DNA from 2 places in the Paenarthrobacter sp. E2MeOHC11 genome. Region 1 is predicted to be linked to the other one. Evidence: predicted binding sites of a transcription regulator. Region 1 holds the regulator's gene; the other holds the start of a gene.
What was found. Region 1 encodes Rex, which represses fermentation and respiration genes when NADH is low (regulators of the CRP and FNR family bind a similar motif). Its sites were predicted from a motif close to CTTGTGAANNNNTTCACAAG; they were not measured.
Positions count from the first base shown of each region.

Region 1 (4,189 bases):
CGTGGGAGATCCATGCGCCAGGACTCGCCGCTGAGAGGGATCGCGCAGCTTCCGTCAGGTCAAAGTCCCAATTGGCGGGACGGTAGATTCCTTGGCTGACACTTTCGAATGAGTTTCGATTCCGGAGCTGCGCATGCTCCAAGCCCGCAGCCTTGGCCTCGTCAATGGTGAAGGGGGCAGAAGCCAGCAAGGCAGGAACGGGCGACGGTTTTTGCATACGGGCATTGTTGCCCAAGAAGCCCAGCACGTGCAGAAGTTATCCACAGGCGCTGTGGCTGAACTCATGCGGTGAGAGGGGGTTGGCCGGGAGGGGCTGTTTGGTGAGAGGGGGTTGGCCGGGAGGGGCTGTTTGGTGAGAGGGGGTTGGCCGGGAGGGGCTGTTTGGTGAGAGGGGGTTGGCCGGGAGGGGCTGTTTGGTGAGAGGAGGTCAGATGCGGGGTCCGCGGAACCTTGAGAATCCTCGCCACAGACCGTAGATCGCTCCGCCGACGGTGGCGGCCTTGAGGCCCAGCGTTGCTGCCCGGCGACCGGAACGGAAGTCGTACACGGGCCAGTTGTTCTCGCGGGCGTGCCTGCGGAGCTTGGCATCCGGGTTAATCACTACGGGGTGCCCCACCATGGTCAGCAGCGGAATGTCGTTGGCTGAATCGCTGTAGGCCCAGCAGTGCTCCAGGTCCAGGCCCTCCCGGTCGGCGACGAGTTGAACGGCGACGGCTTTTGCGGGCCCGTGCAGGATGTCACCCACAAGTTTCCCTGTGTACATTCCGTCTTCGACTTCGCCCACTGTGCCAAGGGCGCCAGTCAGGCCGAGCCGTGTGGAAATGACCGTGGCAACCTCGATGGGTGTTGCCGTCACAAGCCACACCTTCCGGCCGACCCTGAGGTGTTGTTCCGCCAGGGCCTTGGTTCCGGGCCAGATCCGCGACTCGATCATTTCGTCGTAGACCTCTTCGCCCAATGCCTTGATGTCATCCACGGTGATGCCGGCGGCGAGGGTAAGGGCGGAGTCGCGCACTGCGTGGACGTCTTCCATGTTTTCGCCGCGCATGACGAATTTGAACTGCTTCCAGGCGAAACCAGCAGCTTGGGGGAGCGTAAATGCCTTGCGCTCATACATTTTGCGGGCCACATGGAAGAGGCTCGCGCCCTTCATCAACGTGTTGTCGACATCGAAGAATGCGGCTTCGCCAGTACGCTTCTGCACTTTGGCATCCGCGAACACAGCGGCGTTCTTCTCCTCGGGCATGCTTTGAGTCTAGTCAATCGCCGGCGCCTCGCGCTGACGGCGCCCGGGAGGGGATCCGGGCGGTTACCGTTATCCCATGGCTATTCCCGACGTCGTCCTCCTCACTAAAGCTGACTGCCACCTCTGCACGGAGGCGCGTGCCGCCGTCGAACGTGTAACGAAAAGCCTGGGTGTGCAGTGGACGGAGCAAAGGATCGACGACGATCCCCAACTGCAGGAACGGTTTGCCGAAGAGATTCCCGTAGTGCTGGTGGATGGCGTCCAACGGGATTTTTGGAAGATCGATGAGCAGCGGTTGAGCCGCACCCTGAAGAAAGTCCTGGAGGGCTGAGGGTGCGGTTACCCGTAAGTAACGGCTTTTGTTGAGTCCGGCCGGGGGTCATAGAGTGGAACAACAAAGCGACGCAATGGAGAATACCGTGACTGCGCTGGAACCGTCACCGGAAGCAACAACCGGGGACAACGAACCTGCCGCCAAGCAGATCCCGCCCGCGGCTGTGGCCCGGATGACCCTCTATTTGCGCGCGCTCAACTCTCTTTTGGCCGAGGGCGTGGAACGGGTTTCTTCCGAAGCGCTGGCTGAGGCCTCGGGCGTCAGCTCATCCACTCTCCGCAAGGACCTCTCCTACGTGGGCTCCTATGGAACCCGGGGTGTTGGTTACGAGGTCCAGTACCTGAGTCGCCACATAGCGGCCGCGCTTGGCCTGACGCACGACTGGAAGGTCGCGATCGTCGGTGCCGGTAACCTCGGCAAGGCACTGGCACGGTACGGCGGCTTCGAATCCCGGGGCTTTGACGTCGTAGCCATCTTCGACGCCGATCCCATGGTGATTGGTAATGAAGTGGGCTGGCTGCGAGTCAGCGACTCAGCCGAACTCGAACGGGTCCTGGAGCGTACCCACACGAATATGGTGGTGCTGGCGTTGCCTGCCACGGTGGCCCAGGCTGTGTGCGACCGCGTGATTGCCGCCGGAATTCGGAGCATCCTCAGCTTCGCTCCAGTCCTGCTGCAGGTTCCACCGCATGTGAACCTCCGCAAGGTGGACATGGCCACCGAGCTCCAGATTCTGGCCTACCACGCACAACGGGCGCAGACACCGGGCCAGGCTGTTTAGCCTTCGCCGGGTCCGCGCCCGAGTTTAGTGCTTGGATTCCCGCGTCTTTAGCGGCCGTAAGGGTTCTGGTATGCGTTGCCGAACGGCTGGGCCTTACGGAAGTAAGGAGCCGACGCCGGCAGGTACAGCAGGACGATTGCGGCGATTCCCAGGAGTGCGGAGAGCGTCGCGAGGCTCAACGGGAAGAGGGCGAAAATGGAGAGCGCGGCGAGGATCGTTCCAAGGATCCGGGCCCAGTTCCGGCCCTTGCGGACGTTGATGGCCACGAGTGCGTAGAGGCCCGCACCGATGATCCCCACTACCACCATGACTCCGATAATGAAGCCCTGGACGTCTTCGAACCTGACGTCCGCAGCACCGCCGGCAGCCATCTGGTCTTCCACCATGCTGCGCATCGTGGGATCGCTCAGGGCCGCCATGCCAATGAGGATGGAGATGAGCCAAATCGCTCCGGCTCCGACGATCAGCCAGAAAGCGATGTTGACCATCTGCGGCACAGTGGTGGGGCCGGGCTGCTGGCTTGGCCAGTTGGTGTCCTGGCCGTACTGCGGGGCGCCGGGCGCCTGGCCGTACTGCGGTGCGGCGGGTGACTGCTGGCCGTACTGCGGTGCGGCGGGTGACTGCTGGCCGTACTGCGGTGCGGCGGGTGACTGCTGGCCGTACTGCGGTGCGGTGGGTGACTGCTGGCCGTACTGCGGCGCGGCGGGCGACTGTTGGCCGTACTGCGGTGCCGCGGGTGACTGCTGGCCGTACTGCGGCGCAGCGGGCTGGCCGCCTGGCTGCTCTGGCTGGTTGGCATCGCCTGGGTTTGACGGCGGGTACGGAGGGGTGCTCATGGCATTCCTTTGCTTGTTCGACTGCTGGTGCGGCCGCCGGGATCAGCAAAATGACCCTGCCCCCAGCGTGGTTCTGCTTCCACCGTACCTCCCGGGTCTGACGCTGCAGTCGATCACACGCAGGTATTTGAGGCTCACAGCAAAAATCATCATGTTGGCTTACGCCTTCATGATGAAGGCCGCGGGAATCCACCAGGGATTCGCCGCGGCCTTCTGCTCACATGCCCGCCGTTCAGGGAACGACGGCGGCAGTTCAGCCAGCGCTAAGCGTGACCTTTTACTGCCTTGAACCAGAGCTGGGAATTCGGGAGCCACATGAGGACAACGGCTACTGCGCTGACGAGGAAGCCGAACCAGTTTCCACCCAGTCCCATGCCCGATCCACTGCCGTTTGCCGCTCCAAAGATGGCGAGCAGCAGGGAGACAGCGGCCACTATGGTCAATGCCAGGCGTGCCCACTCCTTGCCCTCCTTCATCTTCATGGCCAGGACCACCTGGGCTGCGGCCACGGCCAAAGCGAGCAGGAGCAGGACCAGTGCCAAGGCTGCGATGGCCGGAGCGAACGCGAAGGCGGCGATGACGGCGAAGAATCCAATAAGCCCGAACAGCAGGCCCAGGAGTCCGGAGATCACCCAGATGAAGTAGGAGACCTTCAGTTCCGTTGGAAGGCCCTGGGTTTTGAACATTCCCGAGAATCCGCCCTGGGGCATGACGTCGTTGAAGTTGCGGGGCCCGTCGGTGGGCATTTCGAAGTGGAAACCGGGCTGCCCTGGGGCAGGCTGGCCGGGGCCGGGCGGCGGCGGCGCGGGCTGTGAATACTGGCCCGGTTGCGACGGCGGCTGGTAACCCTGGGGTGGCTGGTAGCCCTGCGGAGGCTGGTAACCCGCAGGAGGAACATTGCCGGGCTGCGGAGGCTGGGAGCCGGGCTGCTGTGGCTGTGGTGCTTCGTCTGGGGTACTCATGGCATCACTGTAGACCGCAGGTTGAAGGTT
Region 1 covers NZ_CP196673.1:3,256,449-3,260,637, forward strand. Annotated here, with positions in the region: gene ACSSVG_RS15225 (DUF559 domain-containing protein) at 1-217, opposite strand, end outside; gene ACSSVG_RS15230 (HAD family hydrolase) at 428-1,246, opposite strand; gene ACSSVG_RS15235 (glutaredoxin family protein) at 1,323-1,577, shown strand; gene ACSSVG_RS15240 (redox-sensing transcriptional repressor Rex) at 1,654-2,361, shown strand; gene ACSSVG_RS15245 (hypothetical protein) at 2,409-3,197, opposite strand; gene ACSSVG_RS15250 (hypothetical protein) at 3,461-4,159, opposite strand.

Region 2 (4,189 bases), 940 kb from region 1:
AGTGCTCGCCGTCTACGAGAAGACCATCGCCAAGCGTGGCGTCGGTGCCGCCCGGCTGTTCCATGGGAAGTCCGAGGGGTCGGGCATGATGCTCAGCCCTGGCGACTTGGCCGAAGTCAAGGCCGCTGCTGAAGACGACATCGTCTTCTGCCCGGATTCCGGTGTCATCCTGGTCCGTTCGGCCGAGTGGAACTGACCGGCCCCTACATCAGCTGGACAGGATGATGTTGAGCGCGTGCGGCTTCCGGGCCGTGCCCTCAACAAGCTCCGCAGTCCAGACTTCGCCGGCGGCCTTCAGGAGCTGATCCGGAGTTGCTGGAGCTTTGCCGCGCCTTGTCAGCAAGTGCCGCGCCAGCTCACCACGCGTGTGCTTGGCGAAGTGGCTCACTACGGTCCGTTTGCCGTTTGCTTCATTGAACACGTTGACGTTGACGGTCTGCGCCGTAGGGGGAGCCCATGCTGCGGCGTAGGTGCTGGAGCGGCAATCCACCAGGAGATGGCCCTCGGCACGTGAGGCGAGGGCTGCGCTAAGTTGCGGCTTCCAATAGGAGGCGAGGCGTCCGACGTCGGGCAGGGCAGTTCCCATGGACAGCCGGTAGGCGGGTACATGGTCACCAAAGCCGATGGCGCCCCAGAGGGCGGAGACCACGAGGATCGACTCGGTCGCCTTACGGCGCTGTGTTGGCGTCATGGTGTTGTAGCCCAGGGCATCGTAGAGAACCCCGGAATAGACCTGGTGTGCCGGCGCTGCCGGTTCCGCATGGAGTCGGGTATTGCGTTCGACGTCGTCGCGCAGCGAGGCGCCGACGCCCAGCAACGCGAGTGCGTCCTCGTGCGCGCTCACGCTACCCAAAGCTTCCAGCACCTTTGCCCGATATGGATTCAGTTCCGGAAAGCTGAGCGACTCCCAATCGATGGCGGGACCTTTGGGAGCGGGGGTCTTGCCTTCGGAAGGCGGCAGCAGAATCAGCACCAGTCGATATTACCGGGGACTTTGGCCGGTCCCAACGCCGGTAGACTGGACGGCGGATGGGTCGACCAGGCGGTCGCGCGTCATGAAAGTGGCTCGAGGAACGTCCGGGCTCCGCAGGGCAGGGTGGTGGGTAACGCCCACTCGGGGTAACCCGCAGGCCAGTGCCACAGAGAACAGACCGCCTGCGCCGCATGGTGTTTGCATCACGCGGCAGCAGGTAAGGGTGAAACGGTGGTGTAAGAGACCACCAGCTCCCTGGGTGACCGGGGAGGCTAGGTAAACCCCACCCGGAGCAAGGCCAGACAGGACACGTTCGAGGGCTGCTCGCCCGAGTGTCCGGGTAGGCTGCTGGAGGGCGTCGGCAACGGCGTTCGTAGATGGATGGCCGCCACTCCTCTGCCGGTAACGGCAGGGGATGACAGAACCCGGCGTATCGGTCGACCCATCCATTTATGACTGCCGCAAAACCGGCGTGTGAGTGATTTCACGCCTTCGCGCGGCCTATGCTCCTTCCTTCCGCCTTAGAATGGTTACTGAACGTAGATGTTCTGCCGCCGGGACTGCGTTCGCAGCCGGCGGATTTTTCTTTGCTCTCGTTCAAGGCGCTGTGGGTGGACCGAAGCCCGCTGGCGCATGTGCCGCAGGACTACTCCGGGCGGCCGCTGCCATCTGCATACGAGGACGTATGTGGTTGACCCAAGGAAGGTAGTTCTGTGAGCCAGACGTCAGATTCTTGTCTTGATAAGTGGATGGGCCGGGAGGCTCTCGCCGAGGCCATGATTCCGGTGATCGGCCGGTTGTACCGGGAAAACAACGTGGTCACCAGCATCCACGGCCGCAGCCTGATCAACAAGTCCACCATGAACATCCTTAAGGCGCACCGCTTTGCCCGCCGGATGAGCAACCACGAGCTCCTGCTCGAAGAGACCGCACCCCTGCTGAACGCCCTGTCGGAGCTGGAACTCGGCGCAGCAGCCATTGATATTGCACGCTTGACCGAGAAGTTCCGGGCTGAAGGCAATGGCGCCTCCTTGGATGAGTACCTGCGAGCAGAGCTCGCTGAGATCGTGGGAAAGCGCGGCGCTGACGACCGCACCAGCACCGACGTCGTTCTTTACGGCTTTGGCCGCATCGGTCGTCTCCTGGCCCGCATCCTCATTGAGAAGGCCGGCGGTGGCCACGGCCTGCGACTCCGCGCCATCGTGGTGCGCAAGGGCGCTGAGAACGATCTTGTGAAGCGTGCCAGCCTGCTGCGCCGCGACTCCGTGCATGGTTCCTTCGAGGGCACCATCCGCGTGGACGAGGAAGCCAACACCATCACCGCCAACGGCGTGCAGGTCCAGGTCATCTACTCGGACAACCCCGCCACGGTGGACTACACGGCCTACGGCATCAAGGATGCCCTGGTCGTGGACAACACAGGCCGCTGGCGCGATGCCGAAGGCCTCTCCCAGCACCTGCTGAGCAAGGGCGCTTCCCGCGTCCTGCTCACCGCGCCGGGCAAGGGCGACCTCAAGAACATCGTTCACGGCATCAACCACAAGGACATCGCGGATGAGGACAAGATCGTCACCGCCGCGTCCTGCACCACCAATGCCATCACACCCGTGTTGAAGGCCATCAACGACAAGTTCGGCATCATCCACGGCCATGTTGAAACGGTGCACTCGTTCACGAACGACCAGAACCTGATCGACAACTTCCACAAGGGCGATCGCCGCGGCCGCTCCGCAGCGTTGAATATGGTCATCACCGAGACAGGCGCCGCAAAGGCCGTAGCCAAGGCGCTCCCGGAACTGCAGGGCAAGCTGACCGGCAACGCCATCCGCGTTCCGACGCCGGATGTTTCCATGGCCATCCTGAACCTCAACCTTGAAAAGGGCACTACCCGGGATGAGGTCAACGACTTCCTCCGCGAAATGTCCCTGCACTCGGATCTTCGCAAGCAGATCGACTACATCGATTCTCCCGATGTTGTTTCCACAGACTTCGTTGGCTCACGCCGTGCGGGCATTGTTGATGGCCTCGCCACGATCTCCAATGACAAGAACCTCGTACTGTACGTCTGGTACGACAACGAGTTCGGTTACTCCTGCCAGGTAGTCCGCGTCATGGAGGAAATGGCCGGCGTCAACCCGCCGTCGTTCCCGGCCCGGGACGTCGTGGCTCCTATCGCAGTGCTTGAAACGGCCGGAGCCTAGGCACCCGGAAGTATTCTCGGGTTTCCCGGCTGTGTCACTGGTATCAGCCGGGAAACCTGACCAAAATGGGTTCATGGAAAATGAATCAACGCTTGAACACGAGACCACGCTGGAACACGCGCTGGACGTGGCCCGCGCCAATCATAAGCAAGCTCAAAAGCTCTTGGATCAAGCCGTTGCGGCCAACTCCGCTGGCGACGTCACTGACCAACGGGTGGAGCAACTGCGGGGGCTCCTCGCGGTAGCAGCGGAGGACCTCCAGCGCGTGATGCGCGAGCAATAACCTCGCAGATTGACCTTCTCCACGGTGTGACTTCTCCTCCACACTGTGGATACCGGCTCTGACTGTCGGGGCCTTGTCCTACGCTCGTAGGACAAGCCTGCCCCCACTGGATGGAGTCCCTTGAGCATCACCTGGTCTGCCTATAAACGCGCTCGGCGCAGATCCCGACAAGCATGGACAATTCTTGGCCTGGCCGCCGCAACCCTCGTGGCTGGGCTTTCGTGGTTTTTCACCACAGGCCAATTCACTGCTGCCGATTCGTGGGTCGTGGGACCAAGCGAAGCCCCTGTTTTCGACCCTGCCTGGATGAAGCCGCTCCGCGGCGCTGCTCCCGTGGCTGCCGAAAAAGCGGCCGAGGCCTTGGATAGGCTGCAGGTAAAGGGCAGGGCTGCGAAAACGGACTATGACAGGGCTGCCTTCGGGCAGGCCTGGGCCGATGCCGACAGGAACGGGTGCGATACCCGGAACGATATCCTGCGTCGGGATCTCAAAGCCGTCGAGTTCACGGAAGGCTCATCGTGCAAGGTAGCAGGCGGCAGCCTTCACGAACCCTACACCGGAGCGCAGGTATCCTTCCGGAGAGGCCAGGACACCAGCTCAGCCGTTCAAATCGATCACGTGGTTGCCTTGGCAGACGCATGGCAGAAAGGTGCACAGCAGCTTACTGTCCAGCAGCGGCAGATGTTCGCAAACGATCCCCTGAACCTGATCGCCGCTGATGGCCCCGCGAAC
Region 2 covers NZ_CP196673.1:4,192,964-4,197,152, forward strand. Annotated here, with positions in the region: gene ACSSVG_RS19495 (zinc ribbon domain-containing protein) at 1-196, shown strand, start outside; gene ACSSVG_RS19500 (YaaA family protein) at 209-973, opposite strand; RNA gene rnpB (RNase P RNA component class A) at 1,031-1,422, shown strand; gene ACSSVG_RS19510 (glyceraldehyde-3-phosphate dehydrogenase) at 1,723-3,174, shown strand; gene ACSSVG_RS19515 (hypothetical protein) at 3,248-3,457, shown strand; gene ACSSVG_RS19520 (HNH endonuclease family protein) at 3,578-4,189, shown strand, end outside.
Region 2: ACSSVG_RS19510 (glyceraldehyde-3-phosphate dehydrogenase) is a predicted target of Rex. The motif match lies at 1,445-1,464, and genes of this name have one in related genera.